DNA from 3 places in the Corynebacterium ihumii genome. Region 2 is predicted to be linked to each of the others. Evidence: predicted binding sites of a transcription regulator. Region 2 holds the regulator's gene; each other region holds the start of a gene.
The links. The regulator LexA, encoded in region 2, represses DNA repair genes until DNA is damaged. The targets are predictions, from matches to a motif close to CGAACANNTGTTCG.

Region 1 (6,974 bases), 570 kb from region 2:
GTCCAGGGCACAAATGACAAGCTCGTGCCTTACAAAGGCGGCGTGGCCGGCATCGGCGGCAACAACCGGGGAGAAACCCGGTCCGCCCTCGACTCCGCCGAGTTCTTTGCGAACTTAAACGGCTGCACCGGCCACGTAACGTCGACAAGCGAAAAGCTCCGCGTCGACGATTGGACCGGCGAGCACCCGGTCCGCCTCGTCTCCCTCGAGGGTGCCGGGCACATGGTGCCGGTGAACAAGGACCTCGACCCGCGGCTGGGCCACAACCCGAAGTCCCCTACCGGCGGGGAGCTTATCCGCGAGTTCTTCTTTGCCTAGCAAACTCGCTTAGCACCACGCCTGCCGCGACGGAGGCGTTGAGGGATTCCACCCAGTCCTCCATGGGCACGGACATGATCACGTCGCAGTTTTCGCGCACCAGGCGCGAGATGCCCTTGCCCTCGGAGCCGACGACGATGACCACGTTGTCGGTGGCCTGGTCGAAGGTGTCCAGAGTGTGCTCGCCGCCCGCATCGAGGCCGACCACGGTGTAGCCGTTGTCTTTGAACTGCTTGACGGTACGGGTCACGTTGGTCACGCGCGCCACAGGCAGCCGCGCCGCGGTGCCGGCGGATGTCCTCCAGGCCACGCCGGTAACCTGCGCCGAGCGGCGCTCCGGGATGATCACGCCGTTGCCGCTGAACGCCGCGGTCGAGCGGATCACCGCGCCCAAATTTCGCGGGTCGGTGATGTTGTCCAGCACCACGAACATGCCTGGCCCGTCCACGGACTCGAGCAAATCGCCAAAGTCGGCGTACTTGTACGGCTGGATTTTCAGCCCGATGCCTTGGTGCATGCCGTTGCCGGTCATCGCGTCGAGCTGCTGGCGCGGCACCTCGTGCACCGGGATGCCCTTGGAGTTGGCCATGCCGACCGCCTCGCTCAGCCGTTGGTCGTGGCCGGTACCAGCGACCACGTACAGCGCTTCCGCCGGCACCTTCGCCTTGAGGCATTCCACTACCGGGTTGCGGCCGACCACCATGTCGGCGACCTCTCGGTCGTGGCGCCCCTGTGCGCGGCGCTGCCGATCCAGCTTGCGCTTGTGGGCGGCGTGGTAGACACGGTCCTCCGCCTTCGGGGTCGCGCCCTTGCCGCGCAGGCCGCGGCGACGCTGCCCGCCGGAGCCCTTCGTGGGGCCCTTCTTGTTCTTCTTTTGCTTGTCAGGCCGCTCGTACGGTTTCGCCATGATCTACTCCTTCACCTGCCACTGCGGCCCATCGGCCGTGTCGGTCACCTCGATGCCGGCCGCGGCCAGCCTGTCGCGCACCTCGTCGGCGGTCGCCCAATCCTTCTCCGCGCGGGCGGTCGCCCTGCGCTCCAGCTCCGCGCGCACCAGCACATCCAGCGCGTTGCTATTGCTTGTCGACGACGGCCACGCCCCCGGATCCACACCCAACACCGCCGCCATCGCACGCACCTGCGCAGCGATAGGAGCGGGGTCCTTCGCCTTGTTGCCCTCGCGGACGAGGTTGTGGATCTCGGCGAGCGCCTTGGGCACGGAGAAGTCGTCGTTGAGCGCGTCGGCGAACCCGTCGGTCCAGGTGGTGGGCTCGGACATGCCGGCGCGCTTCACAAATTCCTCGATGCGCCGGTAGCCGGCCGCCGCCTCCTGCAGGGCCTCGGGCGAGTACTCCAGGACGCTGCGGTAGTGCGCGGAGCCGAGGTAGTAGCGCAGCTCCACGGGGCGAACCTGCTCGAGCATCGCGTCGATGGACAGCACGTTGCCGAGCGACTTCGACATCTTCTCGCCCGCCATGGTCACCCAGTGGTTGTGCATCCAGAAGTGGGCAAACCCATCACCGGCGGCGTGCGACTGGGCCTGTTCGTTCTCGTGGTGCGGGAACTGCAGGTCCAGTCCGCCACCGTGGATGTCGAACTCGGAGCCCAGGTACCAGGTGGACATTGCCGAGCACTCGAGGTGCCAGCCGGGCCGCCCCGGCCCCCACGGGGTGGGCCAGCTCGGCTCGCCGGGCTTGGCGGCCTTCCACAGCGCGAAGTCTGGGTCGTCGCCTGTCATATCTTCCAGCTTGTTGCCGGAGATCGAGCCGTAGTCCCCGCCGGCCTTAACCCAGGCGTTGACGTCGAAGTAGACGGAGCCGTCGCGGGGGTAAGCGAAGCCTGCGTCGATAAGCCGCTGCATGTAGTCGACCATCTGGGTCACATGCCCGGTCGCGCGCGGCTCCACGGACGGCGGCAGCACGCCGAGGGTGTCGTACGCGCGGGTGAACTCGCGCTCGTAGGTAGAGACCCACTCCCACCAGGGGCGATTGTGCTCGCGTGCCTTGGTCAGGATCTTGTCGTCGATGTCGGTGACGTTGCGCGCGAACGCGACGTCGTAGTCGTTGGCCAGGAACCAGCGCCGGACGATGTCGAACGCGACACCCGAACGCAGGTGCCCGATGTGGGGCTTAGCCTGCGGGGTGGCACCGCACAGGTAAATCGAGACATGCCCGGGCCGGATCGGTTCGAAGTCGCGCAGCGTGCGGGTTTTGGTGTCGAAAATGCGTTGCTTCACAACACCGCAGTCTACAGCGCCGACTCGTCCACCTTGAGCTCCGAGTAGCGAGCCTCAGGAACGGCACGTCGGTCGGCTCCCCAACCTGGCCCGCGCTGCACTTCACGTCCTGTGCGTCGCCGTCGAGCATGGTGAAGGCACCGGAAACCTCGAGGGTCTCGACCCACTTTTCCTTTACGGTTTGCTCCACCGTGGCCGTGTAGGGCACGGTGCGGTTGGTGAACTGGAGGGTGCCGTCCGCCAGGTAGCGGCGGGGCCACTATGTAGTTACGGAGTACGGAACTTTCGTTCCACCAACGCCGTCGCTATGGCCGCGCGGCCCTCGCCACTTCCGGTGAATCCCATGTGGTCCGTGGTCGTCGCCGACACAGACACAGGGGCGCCGAGCGCCTCCGAGAGGACCCGCTCCGCTTCCTCGCGCACCGGCGACATCTTCGGGGTTTGGCCGATCAGTTGGGCGGAGACGTTGACGACGGTGTGACCGTGGGCGTCGAGAAGCTCTTTCAGCTCTTGCAAGAGCTGGACGCCGCGTACCCCGTCGTATTCCGGGCGGCCGACGCCGACGAAGGAGCCGAGGTCGCCGAGGCCGGATGCGGACAATACGGCGTCGACGATGACGTGGCTGACCACGTCGCCGTCCGAATGCCCCTCGCAGCCGTCCTGGTCTTCGTGGAGGATGCCGGCGATCCAGCATTCTTTCCCGGGTTGGATCTGGTGGGCGTCGAACGCCGTACCTACTCGGAGATTTGTCATAAGTACGACGCTACTTCAGCGTCGCTGAAGTCGTAGTCGGAGTAGTACTCCTGCATCTCCTCGAGCTCAATCTCCTTCCATTGTTTTTCCAGCGCGGCGAGGATATCCGGGGTGCCCTCCGGCTTCTTTTCCGGCGGATACTCGAATGTCATGCCGAACCTGTCCTCCATCGCGCGGATCGTGGCCATGCATGCGTCGTAGTCGAAGTCGTTTTCGTACTTCTCCACCGCAGAGTGGGAGCGGTTGTAAAACTCGGCACGGTCCTTGCGTTTCTGCCGCCGTTTCGCCAGCGTTGTCTGCCACCTCGGGTTCGTCGGCTGCAGATAGTCGGTGATGAACCCTTCCGGGGCCGAGACTTGGAAGGTGCCGTCCGAGTGCAGCCACACTATTTCGCCGGTAACCGGATCGGGCACGTAGTAGACGCGGCGATCGGTCTTTAGGTTGTGGTGGTGCGCACAGAGGCTGAACAGGTTTGAGGCGGTGGTCTTGCCGCCTTCGTTGAATGGGATGCGGTGGTCCAGCTGGCAGTTTTCGGCCTTCACGTTGCAGCCGGGCCAGAGGCACACCCCGTCGCGGGCCTGCACCAGCGCACGGATGGCGGCGGTGGGCACGTACGCCTCAGTTTCGGCGCACTCCGCTTCGTCCAGGTCCACGACGTGGGGCGGGTTGTCCTCCAGCATCTGTTCCACTGCGGCGGTACCGTCCGCGTCGGTCCATCCGAAATTCGGGATGTAGTACGAGCTGCCCGGTGTCTTCGACGTGAACATGTAGAGCACGACCTTCGGTGTCGCACGAATCTCGCCGGTGAGGATGGCCTTGATCGCGTCGTCCCTTGAGAGCTTGTGCTCGCGCGCCACCTGTTCGGTGAAACGCTCCATTCGGCCGAGCGTGACGGGGTCGCCCTCCACATTCAGCCCGGCATCGCCGTCGTCCTGGCCGTAGAAGAGGCTCCGGCAGGTGCCTAACGGCAGGTCCTTCTCTTTCTTCCGCTCCTTGATTTTCTTTTGGTTCGGCGCGAGGTCGGAATCGATGCGCTGGATCCGCTCGCGCAGACGGCGACGCAGCGAGCTTGGCGACGGCAACTCCGCCCCCACCCGCCTCGGCGTGAATACCTTGACCAGATACTCGTCCATGTCCGCGAGAATGTCTGGCGTGGCCAGATCGTTGAGGCGGTTCAGCGTGGACTCGATGGCCGACAGACGTCTCACGTCCAACCGGCGGGTCTCTTCCTGCAGCGCCCGCAACTTCGGTAGATCAGCGAGCACCGAATACCCAAGAATCCCACTTTCAGCCCAACTCTGGCTTTCCCCTACTGCCATCGCAATCGAATAGGCCTCTAGTTCGAAGTCCTCCACTTCTACCAACGGCTTGGCGTAGCGGTGGAAAATCTGGAACTCTGCCTCCCGCATCGCCTGGCCTGCGGCGGTGATCGGACAGCCTTCTCTCTCCGTTGCAAAAGTTCCGTTCATGCCTCACCCTCCTCCCGGAACTAATATCGAACATAATGCCGACACATGTTCCACGTCAAGGGTTTTTCAAAACTTTTTTCGGATATGTTTTCGAACCCCTGATAAGGCGAGATCTCCCCACGCTACCTATAGCAAACGACCCCGACACGAGCCTTAGAGCGCGCCGACCACGCTTTCCGCCAACCGCAAATCCAGCGGGGTGGTGATTTTGAACGCCATGGGATCCCCCTCCACGGAAACGACCGGCACACCGAACCACTCCATCAAAGACGCGTCGTCGGTGGCGACAAACGCCGGTTTCTCAGCGAGGTACTTTTCGTTCGCCCTGCGCAGCATCCGCAGGTCAAACCCTTGCGGCGTCTGGGCAGCGCGCAACGTAGACCGGTCCAGGGTCTCTTCGACAATCTCCCCCGAAACCCGCTTCACAGTGTCCGCCACCGGCACCACGGGCACCACCGCAGGGGCGTCGCAAAGCACCGCGTCAACCACGCGCGAAACCATCGCCGCGGGGGTTAACGCGCGGGCAGCGTCGTGGACGACCACGCAGGCGTCGTCAAGCGAAACCGCTTTGAGCGCCGCGAAGATGGAGTCCGCGCGCTCCGCACCCCCATGCACGAACTGGACCTCGTAGCCGGCCAGGAGCCCGCGGGCGCGCGTTTCCATCGACGGGCTGACCACTACGACAACGTGGTCGACGACCTCGGACATCGTCGCCACGGAGCGCTCGAGCAGCGTCCGGCCACCAAGTTCCACATATGCCTTGGGCACTTCGGCGCCCAGGCGGGTCCCCAGCCCGGCGGCGGCGACGACCGCCACGGTTTCGAGGCGCAATTTACTTGCCGTCGTCCTCGTCGTCGAAGGAGAGGTCGTCCAGATCCACCTCGTCATCGTCTTCGACCTGGCCCGGGTCCACGGAAATTCCGGCCTTGACCTGCTCGTCGATGATGGCCTGGATCTGCTTGTCCATCTCCTCGACCTTCTTCTCGTCCACCGGCTCCGCCAACGCGAGCTCGCCGACGAGAATCTGGCGCGCCTTACCCAGCATGCGCTTTTCACCTGCGGAAAGGCCCTTGCCCTGGTCGCGGCGCCAGAGGTCGCGGACAACCTCCGCGACCTTGTTGATGTCGCCGGACGCGAGGCGCTCCTGATTGGCCTTGTAGCGGCGGGACCAGTTGCCCGCCTCCTCCACGTCGGTCTCGCGCAGCACGGAGAACACCTTCTGCAGGCCTTCCTCGTTGACCACGTCGCGCACACCGACTAGCTCGGAGTTCTTCACCGGAACGCGCACTTCAAGGTCCGAGTGGAGAATCTGCAGCACCAGGTAATCGAGGGTCTCTCCGCGCATCTCGCGCTGCTCGATATCGGCGATGCGGGCCGCTCCGTGGTGCGGGTACACAACCACTTCTCCGACCTTGAATTCCATTGCGGCTCCTTGCGTCGTTAGGCGAAGTTCAGACCCCAACACCCTACCACCCCGCATTTCGCTTATCGACGACCAAAGGTCGGCTCGCCCAATAGGGGGAGCAAGTGGGAAAACTTGCTGTGCAGACGCTAGAGTATTGCGGAGGAAACCCTCGAATGAGTTTGATGATGGAGGACACCCCGTGAAGTCCCTGAAGCGCGTCGCTGCCGCCGCCGTCGCTGGCTGCGCCACCCTGGCCCTCGTTGGCTGCTCCGCCGGCCAGATCACCCAAACCTCGAACCAGGTTGCGGCCGTTGACGGCGCTAGCGCCTCCACCGAGGACGGTTCCGTCGCCGTGCAGGACGTGACCGTGGTGCTCGCTGAGGACGGCCAGGCCGCCCTGAAGTTCACCGCCACCAACCAGGACACCGCGATGAAGGACCACACCCTGAAGTCCGTCGACGTGGACGGCCAGAACGTGACCATCTCCGGCAACTCCTCCATCGCCTACAACTGCGCGCTGGTTGCGGATTCCAAGGACGGCCTGGAGCGCATGCCGCAGGACAAGAACGACAACTGCATCGAGTACACCGCGACCACGCTGGCGAACGACGACTTCGCCTACGGCGGCAACGTGCCGGTGACCTTCAACTTCGACACCGGCTCCCTGGATGTCGTGGCAACCGTGTCCGCCCCGACCCTGGCTTCCGGCCAGGTGGACCGCGAGGTCTAAGCTCCCCCCCCTTCTTGCGAAACCGCTGGTTTAACCAGCGGTTTTTTCGTGTTCGAACACCGT
Region 2 (6,974 bases):
CGATAAGCCGGACCCGGGCACCTATATCGGCTCGGGCAAAGTGGCGGAACTGCGCGAAATCGTGCAGGCCACCGGTGCGGACACGGTGATTTTCGACGGCGAGCTTTCACCGTCGCAGATGATCGCGCTTGAGGAAGCGCTGAAGATCAAAGTGATCGACCGCACCATGCTCATCCTCGACATCTTCGCCCAGCACGCCAAGAGCAAAGAGGGTAAAGCCCAGGTGAGCCTGGCGCAGATGGAATACCTCTACAGCCGCACCCGCGGCTGGGGCGGCAACCTGTCGCGCCAGGCCGGCGGCCGCGCCGGCTCCAACGGCGGCGTCGGCCTGCGCGGTCCCGGTGAGACGCGTATTGAGGCAGACCGTCGCCGCCTGCGCACGGAGATGGCTAAGCTGCGCCACCAGCTGCGAGACATGACCACCGCGCGAGAGGTCAAGCGCGCGAAGCGCCAGCGCTCCACCATCCCGAAGATTGCCATCGCCGGCTACACCAACGCGGGCAAGTCCTCGCTGATCAACGCCATGACGGGCGCCGGCGTGCTGGTGGAGGACGCCCTGTTTGCCACCCTGGACCCGTCCACCCGCAAGGCGAAGCTTGCGGACGGGCGCAACGTGGTGCTCACCGACACCGTCGGGTTCGTCCGTCACCTGCCCACCCAGCTGGTCGAGGCATTCAAGTCGACGCTTGAGGAGGTCGCGGGGGCCGATCTGGTGCTGCACGTCGTGGACGGCTCCGACGCGTTCCCGCTGAAGCAGATCGAGGCCGTCAACGAGGTGCTCGCGGAGGTCACCCGCGATTCCGGTGAGGAGATACCCCCGGAGATCGTGGTGGTGAACAAGATCGACGAGGCCGACCCGCTGGTGCTAGCCGAGCTGCGCCACGCGTTTGAGAAGACCGGGCGCACGGCAGTGTTCGTTTCCGCGCTGACCGGCGAGGGCATCGAGGAGCTGGAGGCCCGCATTGAGCAGCACCTCAACTCCATCGAGGCGCACGTGACCATGGTGGTGCCGTACACCCGCGGCGACGTGGTCAGCCGCGTCCACGACGAGGGCACGGTGCGCTCGGAGGAATACGAGGAGGCGGGCACGCGTATCGACGTCCGCCTGCCCCGCGTACTCGCAGAGCAGTACGCGGAGTTCGTGGTGAGCTAGCGCTCGAGCTTCGCCGCCGCGTCCTCGTCGAGGATCACCGTGGTTCGCGGGTGGTTTTGCAGCACCGATGCCGGGCAACCCGGTGTCACCGGCCCCTCAACGAGGGCCTTGACTGCGTCGGCCTTATTCGGGCCGGTGGCGATGAGCACAATGGTGTGCGCCTCCATGATGGTGCCCACGCCCTGGGTCATGGCCTTGCGCGGCACCTGGTCCTCGTTGTCGAAGAAGCGGGCGTTATCCGCCACGGTGGTGGGGTGAAGGTCGATCTCGCGCGTGCGCGAATCCAGGGCGCTGGGCGGCTCGTTGAACGCGATGTGGCCGTTGGCGCCGACGCCGAGGATCTGCACGTCCACGCCGCCGGCGGCGGTGATGCGTTCCTCGTAGCTGCGGGCTTCTGCCGCGGGGTCTGCCGCCAGGCCGTCGAGGGACTGCACCTTCGCATCGTCGATGTCGATGTGGTTGGTGAACTCGCGGCGGATGGTGGCGTAGTAGGACTGCTCGTCGGAGCGTTCCAGCCCGACGTACTCGTCCAGGAGGAACGCGTCGCACTGCGCGAAGCTCAAGTTCTCCTCGCGGTGGCGGCGGGCCAGCTCCATGTACGTGGGGTTCGGGGTCGAGCCCGTGGCCAGGCCGAGCGTCGCGCCATCGCGAACGAACGGTTCGATGATGTCGGCTGCGGACACGCCTGCGTCTTCGGCGGTTGGGCGCACAATGATTTCCATGGTGATCAAAAATAGCAAGGCCACTCTGAGAGCTGTGTACTTTGCCCGTCTGTCACCCCCGGAAAAGGAATTTTCAGCAGGCGGGGTGATAATGGCGTTTCGTGACTAACACTTTCGGCTGGACCCTTCACGGAGACGGGCGCACTGTGCGTCCCGGGGCAGTTGTCGCCCCGGACGAGCGGCTGAGCTGGCCGCGCACAATCGGCATTGGCATGCAGCACGTCGTGGCCATGTTCGGCGCGACACTGCTGGTGCCCACCCTGACGGGATTCCCGGTGAACACCACGTTGCTGTTCTCCGGCCTGGGAACCATCATCTTTTTGCTGATTACCCGCAACAAAGTGCCTAGCTACCTGGGCTCATCCTTTGCGTTTATCGCGCCGTTGACGGCTTCGCAGCAGTACGGTGTCGGTGCGCAGCTGGGTGGGGTGCTGCTCACCGGTGTGACGCTCATCCTCGTCGGCATCATCGTGGAATGGGCGGGCAAGCGGGTCATCGACGCGGTGATGCCGCCCGCGGTCACCGGAGCCATCGTCGCCCTGATCGGCTTCAACCTCGCTCCGACTGCAGTGTCGAACGTGGAAACCCAGCCCTGGGTGGCAGGGGTGACACTGCTGACGGTCGTGGTGGTGACAGTGGCCACCCGTGGGCTGCTTTCGCGCCTGTCCATCCTCATTGGCGTGCTCGTCGGTTGGCTGTTTGCTGCCATGACAGGTGGCCTGGGCGAGGACGCGCTGCAGACCATTGCCGACGCGCCGTGGATCGGCCTGCCGCAGTTTCACCAGCCCGAGTTCCATGTTTCCGCGGTGCTGGTGACCCTGCCGGTGCTGGTGGTGCTCATCGCGGAGAACGTCGGCCACGTCAAGGCAGTCTCGGAGATGACCGGGCGCAATCTCGACGACATGCAGGGGCGAGCGCTGATCGGCGACGGTATTGCCACCACACTCGCCGGCGACTTCGGCGGATCCGGCACAACCACCTACGCAGAAAACATCGGTGTGATGGCGGCGACGAAGGTGTATTCCACCGCCGCGTACTGGGTCGCCGCCGTGTTCGCGATCGTGCTGGCGTTCATCCCGAAGTTTGGCGCCGTAATCTTCACCATCCCCGCAGGAGTGCTCGGCGGCGCGTGCCTAGTGCTCTACGGGCTCATCGGCATGCTGGGCGTGCGCATCTGGCAGGACAACAAGGTGGACTTCACCGACCCGGCGAACCTGACCGCGGCCGCGGTCGCGCTGATTGTGGGCATCGGCAACCTCACCCTGGATGTCGGAGCTGTGACCCTGGAAGGCATCGCGCTGGGCTCGGTCGGCATCATTGTGGTTTACCCGCTCATGCGCTGGGCGTACGACACGTTGGGGGAGGGGCAGTACCGAAAGGATTTCGAGGTGTCTCAGCCGTCGACGTTGTAGCGTCCGGCACTGATTGCACGTAAAAACGCCCGGGCGCGTGGCCCGGGCGTGAGCTCGCGGTAAAGCGAGGAGCGCTTACTCTTCGTCGAGGTTCTGCTCGATCAGCGTCCCGATCTTTTCCACGGCATCTGGGTTGTCGGAGGTCACGGTGACCTCATCGCCGTGCTCGGCGCCCATGGCCATAATCATCAGCGAGGAGGCAGCGTCCGTCTCGTCGTCATCGTCGCCACCGACAAGGGTCAGCAAAATCTCGTCATCGTACTCGCCGGCAGCATCGGCGATCACCGTGGCCGGGCGTGCGTGCAGCCCGACGGTGGAACCGACCTTTACAGTCTTGGAAGCCATTCGGGTGTCCTTTCCGTTATTTTTCATTCAGGTCTGCAACGAGTGTAGGTCGCAAACAGACGTTGATGCCAACATGTTGCTCGCGCTATTGGGTCTGTGCGAGCACGACCTCAATACCGTGCGAGCGCAGCTCGTCGACGAAGGCGGAGGGAGCCTCAGCGTCGGTGACCACCACATCAATATCCGTCAGCGGCGCGAAGCTGACCACATAGTCGTTGCCCAGCTTCGTGGAATCGCACAACACAACAACCTTGCGGGCATTCGTCACCATCGCAGCTTTCACCGCAGCTTCCTGGGCGTCTGGGGTAGAGAGGCCGTGACCGATGGACAGCGCGTTGGTGCCCACAAACGCAACGTCAGCTCGCAACAGGGCCAGTGTGCGAAGTGCAGTACTGCCGACGACCGCCTGGCTGATCGGACGGACACTGCCACCGAGTAGCTGCACATCGGGTAAACCGGAATCACTCAGCTCCAAGGCAGTCGGGATGGAGTTAGTCACCACCGAGTACTCCTTATCCCCGCGAGTCTCTGCAAGTCGCTTGCCCAAGCTGCTGATTGTTGTGCCCGAGTCCAAAAAGATCGTGCAGTTTTGCGTATCCGGTACGAACTGCAACGCGGTTTCCGCAATCGCGGTCTTGGCCGCGAGCGAGGCTCGCTGGCGGGTATCCAGCGGGATCTCCGTAGAGCGGTACGACTGGCTGGCCACCGCGCCACCGTGGACGCGCTGCACCGCGCCCTCATCGTGCAACGCAGAAAGGTCCCGGCGGATTGTTTCCGCGGTGACGTCGAAGCGCTGCGCCAACTCGGTGACATTGACGCGGCCTTCAACTGCGGTCAAAGACGCGATCTGGCGTCTCCGCTCCTCGGCGTACATCGATCTCCTGCGCTTTGGGTCTTCGTGTTTTCTCGGCGCACACGCACCGGTTACAGAGTACGGAACACCGAGATGACACGCCCCATGATCTCAGCTTCGTCGCCCTTGATCGGCTCGAAAGCGTCGTTGTGGGGCAACAGCCACACACCGGTGGAGTCGCGGTGGAACTCCTTGACCGTCGCCTCACCGTCCAGAAGCGCCGCCACGAACTCGCCCTCCTCCGCGTTCGGCTGGGAGCGGACAACAACCCAGTCGCCGTCGAGGATGCCGGCCTCGCGCATGGATTCGCCGACAACCTTGAGCATGAAGACATCGCCGTCGCCGAGCAGCTCCTCGGGCAGCGGGTAGTAGGTGTCCACGTTCTCTTCGGCGAGGATCGGAGCACCTGCAGCGATCTGGCCAACCACCGGCACGTAGCGGGCATTGCCCGAATCCTCCGGCTTCGCTTCCTGCGGCTTGCGCTGTTTGCGCCCGGTCTCTGGCAGCTGGCGCAGATCCACGGCGCGCGGCTTGTTCGGGTCGCGACGAAGGAAGCCCTTCTTCTCCAGCTCCTTGAGCTGGTATGCGACAGAGGAGGTGGACTGCAAACCAGCGGCATCGCCGATCTCGCGGATGCTCGGCGGGTAACCGCGCAGGACAACAGCGTCCTGAATGACCTGGAGGATACGGCGCTGACGGTCAGACAGTGCGTTGAAATTCGGGTTGCCGGGCTCGGCCTTCTTTCGTGCCATGACGTTCTCCTTGGGCTCGGTGGCGTAGTGCGCCTACGAACCTACCAGATAGGGCACTCATGTTCGATGGTTGCAGCGTTAGGGTGGACACCTGTCGGCTGGGGTGCTATAAATCGAACACGTAAGCGTATTCGAACAAATGAACGTTAGAACGTTCGAGCGTGTCGGCGCCGAACGTAATGTGTGCCGCGAAACGAAGGGAGACTCACCATGTCCATTGCAATCAATCCAGTACACAATGCATCCGCATCTCGCACGGGCGCCGCATCCGTGGTTCCCCCGGCGGAGATTTGGGACCTTGATTCTGTGCCGAAGCGTCGAAGCGGCGGGGCCGGTGTTCGAACCATTTCTGCGTCTCATCGAACGAGTGCTCGTTCTGTCTCAAACCGGGTTTCGGGCGGTTCTACAGAAGCGAACACGTTCGAAACGCGCCACGAGACGCGCGATACGCTCCTGCTTGGCGTATGCATGACTGCGGCGCTGCTTATCGGTTCCGCGTTCGGCGGCGTTTTCTCGGCGCAAGACCAGGATCCCTCATCGATGACCGGCAGCCAGGTCGCCCACACCGCCACGGTGGCAACGGCGCGATAGGCAGGGCGTAGACTCACGGCTACACCAAGCCTTGAAGACTCTGGGGGTGGAAAACCGTGTTTTGTCCTTTTTGCCACAACGAGCAATCCCGTGTGACTGACTCTCGGCTGGTCGAAGCCGGCTCTGCGATTCGTCGACGCAGAGAGTGCACCGAGTGCGGGGGTCGATTCACCACAGTGGAAAAGGCAGTCCTCACCGTTGTGAAACGCAACGGCGTGAGCGAACCGTTTGACCGCGACAAACTTATCGTCGGCGTGCGTCGAGCATGCCAAGGCCGCGATGTCACCGACGACGCTTTGAAACGCCTTGCCCAGGAAGTGGAAGAGACTGTGCGCGCCCAGGGCAGCTCGCAGGTGCCCGCCCACGAGATCGGCCTGGCGGTGCTTGAACCGCTGCGCGCCCTCGATGAAGTGGCGTACCTGCGCTTCGCATCGGTGTACAAGTCGTTCGAGAGCGCAGACGACTTCGAATCCGAAATCCGGCTCATGCGCCGCCGCGACCGCGAGGACTTTTAACCCGCGGTCTTGACGCTAACGCAGAGCGTCAATCTTCTTCTCAATGCGCCGCTGGCTCACCGGCTTCGGCGTACCCAAACGCTGCGCGAACAAGCTCACACGCAGCTCTTCAATCAGCCACAAAACATCCTTGTAGGCCTTGGTCTTCGTGCGACCAGCGGGCAAGGCATTCATGCGCTGCGCCAAATATGCCTTCACAGAATCAATCACTGACTGCCGGTCAGCGTCGCGGTCCGGATCCAGCCGCATGTCCTCCAGGCGGATGCGCATCGCGTCAATGTAGCGGGGCAGGTGCTGCAAGTGCCCGATGCCGTGGACAGTCACCGCGTGCTTCGGCAGGAAAAACCGCAGCTGCGACGTCATGTCGTCGATAGCCGGGCCCTCCCACTGCTCAAGCTCTGCCGCGATATTCGCGTACTCCGCCAGAGCCGGCGCCAAGGTGACCACCACGCGGCGCACCCCACCAGCGACCTGGGGGCGGATTTCTGCCACGAGCGCATCGAACTCCTCCGGCGAGCGCACCGGCCCGCCGGAGGAGAACATCAGGTCGCGGATCACGGCGACGCGGGCGTCCTCCACGAGCCCGGCGGCGCCGCCGTGCGGGTAGCGGTCCACCGCCACCTTCTGGCGC
Region 3 (6,974 bases), 550 kb from region 2:
CAAGGGCGACACCGGCGCCCCAGGCAAGAACGGCGCTGACGGCAAGAACGGCGTCGACGGCAAAGACGGCAAACAGGGCCCGAAGGGCGACAAGGGCGACAAGGGCGACACCGGCGCCCCAGGCAAGAACGGCGCTGACGGCAAGAACGGCGTCGACGGCAAAGACGGCAAACAGGGCCCGAAGGGCGACAAGGGCGACAAGGGCGACACCGGCGCCGCAGGCAAGAACGGCGTCGATGGCCAGGATGGCAAGGACGGCCGTGGCGTGAAGTCCTTCGAGGTCAACGACGAAGGCCACCTGATGGTCACCTACTCCGACGGCGAGACTGTGGACCTGGGCAAGGTCACCGGTGACGCAACCGACGGCAAGAACGGCGTCGACGGCCAGGACGGCAAGGACGGCGAGAACGGCCGTGGCATCGCGAACCTGGAGGTCAACGAGGACGGCGAGCTGATTGCCACCTACACCGACGGAGAGACCCAGAACCTGGGCCGCGTCGTGGGCGCTGACGGCACCGACGGTACTGACGGCAAGGATGGCCAAGACGGCAAGCCGGGCAAGGATGGCGAGAAGGGTGCCGATGGCGCCGACGCCCCGGCTGGCGAGGGTTCCAGTGCGAGCGACCGCTGCCTGCCGACGGTGGGCATCATGACGCTGCCGCTGTTGGCGCTGATCCCGCTCGGTCTGGCAGCCACCATGGACATTCCGGCGCTGGCTCCGGTGAAGGAACAGCTCAACAAGATTGGCGAGCAGCTGCCGGTCCCGATGGACAAGGCTGCCCCGATCGCTGGCGCAGCATTGGCCATTGCGGCGATTGCCACGCTGGCCACGCTGTGCTCCACCGAGGGCGGCTCCTCTAAGTAGCCCCCAAGCAAGGCCGCACGGCATTCAGCGATAGCCCCGTCCCGGAAATGTTTCCGGGGCGGGGCTCGCTGCATTGAAAACAGTTTCCAGTAATGGTTGGATAGCCCTATGCGAAATCGTTTTCACTTCTCTCCCCTGGCCGCGATTGCGGCAACTGCTCTTGCTGGTGCGGTGCTGGCCGGATGCTCGTCGGAAAGCAATGATGCAAGCGGCAGCGACATGATCGCCACCACCAACGTCTGGGCGGACGTGGCCTCGGCGGTCACGGGCGAGGACGTGGACGCGATCATCACCGGTGATGCGGTGGATCCGCACCACTACGAGCCGTCCGCGAAGGACCTCTCGCGCATCAAGGAAGCGGACACCGTCGTGGCAAACGGCGGCGCGTACGACTCCGCGCTCTACACCGCCGCTGAGCAGGACCGCATCATCTACGCAATCCCGCTTCTCGACGAGCACGAGGCCCACGACCACGACCACGCGCACGCGCACATGCCCGAATCCCTGGACGAGCTCGAGCACGCCTGGTTCGCGCCGGAGAAGGTGCTGCAGGTCGCAGAGGACATTGCGGATCGCACCGGCGGGGACGCGTCAGACGTCAAGCAGCGCATCGGCGACATCCAATCCAAGCTCAACGCGGTGCCGCACGTGCACATCGGCATGACTGAGACGATCGCGGCCGGCCTGGTGTGGGGCACGGAGCTGCACGACATCACGCCCGAGGAATACGTCAAGGCCAGCCTGAACCACCAGGAGCCGTCCGCGGCGGCGGTTGCGGCGTTCCTGGAGCAGATCGAGCGCGGCGAGCTGGACATGCTGGTTGTGAACCCGCAGAGCACCAACAGCGCCACCCAGCGGTTGGCGGATGCGGCGAAGGCGCATAATGTTCCCGTTGTTGAAATTCGGGAGACGCCCCCGGCCGGCCAGAACTTCCTGGACTACTTCCAGGAGATCGTGGGTCAGATCACCGACATCGCTGCCCATGCTGAGCCGACCGGCCACCACCACTAGGAATTGCCAATTTGATCGCTGAGCTTCGCAGCGCCGCCGTCGAACCACTCTGGCGCGACCTCACCCTCACCGTCGAGCCCGGCGAATTCATCGCGGTGCTCGGCCCAAACGGCGTGGGCAAATCCACCCTGCTGGGCACGCTGATGGGCACGCGCAAGCTCACTACCGGCACGGCCGCGATCCACGGGCAGGTCGGTTTTATCCCGCAGCAGCACATGTTCCCGAAGGACTTGCCGGTGCGCGGGCGCGACCTTGTTGCGTTGGCGATGGGAAAGCGGGCGAGACCGGAGGACGTCGATAGGCAATTGGCTTCTGTGGGGGCGCAATCCTTTTCCGAGCGGCGCGTGGGGGTGCTCTCCGGCGGCCAGCAACAGCTGATCCGCCAGGCGCAGGCATTCTCGCAGAACCCAGAGCTTTTGCTTTGCGACGAGCCCCTGCTCTCCCTCGACCCCGCCCGCGCACGCGACACCGTGCAACGCCTCGCCGAGCACCCCGCGGCCGTGGTGTGCGTGACGCACTCGATCAACCCGGTGATGGGCGTTGTGGACCGAGTACTCTACCTCGGCCCCGAAGGCCACGTGGTGGGCAGCGTTGCCGAAGTTATGCGCTCCGAGGTGCTCAGCGAGCTCTACGGCACCCGCGTGGACGTCGTGGAGGTTGACGGACGGATGGTGGTCCTGTGAGTGCGTTTTTAGCAGACACTTCGTACCTGCTCAGCCAGGACTTCGTGCAGACGACGCTTGTGGCGTGCGCGCTTCTGGGAGTGTTGTCCGGGGTGATGGCACCGCTGATCGTGCTGCGCCAGATGTCGTTTTCGGTGCACGCGACCTCGGAGCTCGCGCTCATGGGTGCCTCCGCGGCGCTGCTGTTCGGGTTCAACGTCGGTTTCGGCGCCGTGGCGGGTGCGGTGGTCGCTGCCCTGGTGCTGGCGGCGCTGGGGCTGAAGGGCCAGCAGGATTCCGCGGTAGGGGTGGCCATGAGCTTCGGCATGGCCTTGTCCGTGCTGTTCATCCACCTGTATCCAGGGAATTCGAACCAGGCGCTGGCGCTGCTGACCGGCCAGATTGTTGGCGTGTCGGCGCAGAACGTGATGCTGCTGGCAGGCACAACGGTGCTGGTTGCCGTCGCCGTGCTGGTCCTGTGGCGGCCGTTGCTGTTTTCCTCCGCGGACCCCGTGATGGCCGCCGCGTGCGGCGTTCCCGTGCGCACGATGGCGCTGGTGTTCGCGGTACTCGTGGGCATCGCGTCGGCACAGTCCGTGCAGATCGTCGGCGCGTTGCTGGTGATGTCGCTGCTGATCACCCCGGGGGCGTCAGCCGCTCAGGTAACGGCGAACCCGAAGCTTGCGGTGGTGCTGTCCATCGTGTTCGCGGAAGTCGCGGCCGTAGGCGGGATGGTGCTTTCGCTCGCCCCAGGTATGCCGGTGAGCGTGTTCGTGGCCTTTATCTCGTTCGGGATCTACCTGGTGTGCCGAGTGATCGGCCGGGTACGCGGCTAGCGGTACTCCCTGTAGTCCGCCGGTGTCGCGCCCTTGCCTACCGCTGCCGCGGCGGCTGCGAGGAAGTCGCGGCGCACCTTCTTCTGCCCCAACTCGCGCCCGGAGACCGACAAACGGATCGTGTTGCCCTTCTCCGCGCCGCGCTCGGCGGCCTTGATCACGTTGCGGCGCCACCACTTCGCGGCGCCGTACCCCTCGCCCACCGACAGGTTGCGGGCCTGGGAAAACTCCCCCCGCTTGATGCGGTAGATGCCCTTGGTGGAGGCAGCGACGGTAAAGCCGAACTCGTCGAGCACCTTCAACGTGCCGTCCGACATGCGCCAGCGCGGCGGCGCGAACATATCCAAGTCGAAACCGAGCGCCGACATCTGACGCGTGGCGCCTTTGAGACGAAGCCTCGCCTCGTGCTCGCCCAAACTGGCAAACTCGCTGCGCCTTCCCTGCACCGGCTGGTCGAAGCCGTTGAGCATGAGCGCACGGGTGCCGAGCTGCTCGGCGAGCCAGGCGCGGGTGCCGTCATCCTTGGCAAGGTGCCACTTTTTGTCAATGTGGGGCGCAACCAGCAGTGAAACGGGCATCCCCTCGCGGTCCAGGTCGCGCACCATGCTGGTGACATCCTCCAACGTCGCGTCGAAGATGGAAGAAATGGAGACAAGCACGCGCCCAGGCATAGGGGAGATTATCGCACATCAAAACACTCTGCGCCGGGTGAAGTTTTTCGACACCATTAGAACGGGTGTTCTATATTGGCGGGGCTGTGTCGGACGGGGTTCTACTATGCGAAGTCAAGTGCAATGAAAGGAGGTGCTCCAATGAGTGCAGTGCTCGACCAGGCGGTCAACCAAATTGTCGACGGGCTGCGGTCGCTCGCCAACGTAATGCGCGACCCCGACACTCTCCACCTCGTCTCCACCCACGTGGCCATGGAGCGCCTCCACGCCTGCCTGCCGCTGTTGTCCAACGCGGACGCGGCGTTCGCGTTCCTCTGCGACCGGGACGGCGCGGGCGCCCTTGTCGGTGCGAACCACGCGGTGGAGTATCTGACCCGGAGCTTGGGCTTGTCTCGTCGAGAAGCGTTTGCGCTCCTGGAGCAGGGCAGGAAGCTCTACGGCGAACCCGAGGTGCCTGAGCCGGAAGTGAGCGACGACGAAGAAGACCGCGAGCGCAAAGAGCAGGAGGCACAAGCGCGACGCAAGAAGGCGCGCGAGGCACAGGAGCGGGCGCGCCGTGCAGCCGAAAAAGCCAACGCAGAGAAGAAGCGCATTATCACTGACGCGCTCAAAGACCTCAACGCGCACGCAGACCCCGGCTACGAAGAAATCCTCGCCGAAGCGATGGAGGCGGCCGAATCCCACACCGCCGAAGAGCTGCGGAAGTTCGTCCGCGACCTGGTCAAGCGCGCCAACAAGCGCGGGCGCGACTACGACGGAAAGAAGGACCCCCTCGCCGCGTGGAAGAAGCGCGGCATCTGGTTCGGGGAACCGGACGCAGACGGTGGCTCGTATTTCAACGGCTACCTCGACGCAGCATCACGGGCGAAGCTGGAGGCATGCCTCGCCGCCGGCGACCACATGGGATCCAACATGGAAGGCGAGGACGCCGCGAAGCGGGACAGCCGCCGCAAGCACCAGCGCCGCTTGGACCAACTTATGAGCGTGCTCGACCGTTACTGCGACGCCGCCGCAAAATCCCGCGGAGGGGTGGGCACCGTGGTAGTCACGCTCACCCTTGAGGACCTCATGGGTGCGGATGCCTTCACCGAGTTCACGACCAACACCTCGGTGTCAGTCACTCCGCTCGATATTGTCCGCCTGGGCCTTGCAGGAGATAGCTTCATCCTCCAACTCGACTCCGCCACCGGTGTCCCGCTCTCTCTCGGACGCACCCGACTGGCCTCCGTGGAGCAAAAACTCGTGCTGCTGGCGATGCAGAGCGTGTGCGCATGGAACGGCTGCACCAAGCCGGGCGTCGAACTCGAGGCCCACCACCTGGACTCCTACCTCAGCGGCGGGCTGACCAGCATCGACAACCTGGCCCTACTGTGCCGCGAGCACCACATGTGCAACAACGACAACAAAGACGGCGCCGGCAACAAGGGCCACTTCGGCCGCGACCCCGACACCGGCGACGTGTACTACCACCCCGCCAACGGCGACCCACCCAGGCACACCAGCACCTACCAGTACCGCAATTCACCTGGTCAGAGGCTCACGAAGAAAGTGAGGGCGCGGCACGGCGGCAACCCAAAACGCCCGCCGGACCCTGCCTTATTCGAACCGGACGGTTAAACCGCCCCGGCTTTCACCAGCGTCCACGCGTACTCGAACGCGGTCTGCTTCCACTTTGCGTAACGGCCGGACACACCACCGTGGCCTGCGGACATCTCCGTCTTCAGCAGGATCTCGCCTGCGGTGCCCACCTCACGCAGCTTGGCCACCCACTTCGCGGGCTCGACGTAGAGCACGCGGGTGTCGTTCAAGCTTGTCACCGCAAGAATGTCCGGGTAGTCCTGCGCGACGATGTTCTCGTACGGGGCGTACCTCGCCATGTAGTCGTACACCTCGGGATCGTGGAACGGGTCGCCCCACTCCTCCCACTCGCCCACCGTCAGCGGCAGCTCCGGCTTCAGAATGGAGGTCAGCGGGTCCACGAACGGCACGATCGCGAGAATGCCGGCGAAGTTCTCTGGCGCCATGTTCGCCACCGCGCCCATGAGTAGGCCGCCTGCGGAGCCACCCTCGGCTACCAGCTGCTCGTGGGTGGTCAGGCCTAGCTCCACGACGCGGTCCGCACACGCGATGAAGTCCGTGAACGTGTTTGCCTTGTGCAGCATCTTGCCGTTGTCGTACCACGCGCGGCCCATCTCGCCGCCGCCGCGCACGTGGGCGCACACCCACACCATGCCGCGGTCGAGCAGACTCAGCCGCGCCACCGAAAACCCGGGGTCCGTGGATGCCTCATACGAGCCGTAGCCGTACAGCAGGGCAGGCGCGGGGCCTTCGACGCCCTTGCGGCGCACCACCGAAATCGGCACCTGCTCCCCGTCCGCGGCGGTTGCCCACTCGCGGTAAGCCTCGTACTCGTCCGGGTTGTAACCGCCCTCGACCTCTTTTTCCTTCAGCAGGGTCAGCTCTCCGGTCGCGACCGTGTAATCCAACACCTGCGAGGGCTGGGTGTAGGAAGAATAGCCAATGCGCACCACCGGGGCGTCCCACTCCGGGTTGCCGCCGAGGCCCACGGTGTAGAGCTCCTCGGAGAACTCCAACTCTTTGAACTCGCCGAATCGGCCGTCGAGCGTTGCCACGGCCAGCTGCGGGATCCCGCCGCGCCTGTAGGCCATGAACAAGAAATCGCGGTAAGTGTCGATCCCTTCGATGCGCACGGTCTCGGAGTGCTCCACCAGCACGGGCAGCTCCCGCAGGGGCGGCACAGCACCGACCGGGGTCGTCGCCACGCAGAAGTTCGCCCCGTGCGCGTTGTGGGTGACCACCCACTGCTCCTTACCGTCGACGACGCAGAAGTCCGGGTGGTACTCGATGCCCGCTTCGCGCTCCCACAGCACCTCAAACTCGCCGGTAGGGTCAGTCAGGTCGAGCACGC

Region 1: the regulator LexA is predicted to act here: its motif matches at 4,856-4,869, upstream of CIHUM_RS09355 (HNH endonuclease signature motif containing protein).
Region 3: the regulator LexA is predicted to act here: its motif matches at 4,104-4,117, upstream of CIHUM_RS09260 (DUF222 domain-containing protein).

Annotation. Positions count from the first base shown of each region.
Region 1 is NZ_CP063190.1:1,910,050-1,917,023, forward strand. Features, by position in the region: gene CIHUM_RS09335 (CE1 family esterase) at 1-318, shown strand, start outside; gene rlmB (23S rRNA (guanosine(2251)-2'-O)-methyltransferase RlmB) at 293-1,225, opposite strand; gene cysS (cysteine--tRNA ligase) at 1,229-2,554, opposite strand; gene ispF (2-C-methyl-D-erythritol 2,4-cyclodiphosphate synthase) at 2,822-3,307, opposite strand; gene CIHUM_RS09355 (HNH endonuclease signature motif containing protein) at 3,304-4,776, opposite strand; gene ispD (2-C-methyl-D-erythritol 4-phosphate cytidylyltransferase) at 4,930-5,664, opposite strand; gene CIHUM_RS09365 (CarD family transcriptional regulator) at 5,609-6,199, opposite strand; gene CIHUM_RS09370 (hypothetical protein) at 6,381-6,911, shown strand.
Region 2 is NZ_CP063190.1:1,343,410-1,350,383, reverse strand. Features, by position in the region: gene hflX (GTPase HflX) at 1-1,153, shown strand, start outside; gene nagB (glucosamine-6-phosphate deaminase) at 1,150-1,875, opposite strand; gene CIHUM_RS06650 (uracil-xanthine permease family protein) at 1,977-3,287, shown strand; gene CIHUM_RS06645 (HPr family phosphocarrier protein) at 3,363-3,632, opposite strand; gene CIHUM_RS06640 (DeoR/GlpR family DNA-binding transcription regulator) at 3,718-4,506, opposite strand; gene lexA (transcriptional repressor LexA) at 4,557-5,237, opposite strand; gene CIHUM_RS06630 (hypothetical protein) at 5,706-5,828, shown strand; gene nrdR (transcriptional regulator NrdR) at 5,885-6,343, shown strand; gene hrpA (ATP-dependent RNA helicase HrpA) at 6,359-6,974, opposite strand, start outside.
Region 3 is NZ_CP063190.1:1,890,708-1,897,681, forward strand. Features, by position in the region: gene CIHUM_RS09235 (ExeM/NucH family extracellular endonuclease) at 1-865, shown strand, start outside; gene CIHUM_RS09240 (metal ABC transporter solute-binding protein, Zn/Mn family) at 974-1,876, shown strand; gene CIHUM_RS09245 (metal ABC transporter ATP-binding protein) at 1,888-2,559, shown strand; gene CIHUM_RS09250 (metal ABC transporter permease) at 2,556-3,374, shown strand; gene CIHUM_RS09255 (DUF2334 domain-containing protein) at 3,371-4,045, opposite strand; gene CIHUM_RS09260 (DUF222 domain-containing protein) at 4,187-5,662, shown strand; gene CIHUM_RS09265 (S9 family peptidase) at 5,659-6,974, opposite strand, start outside.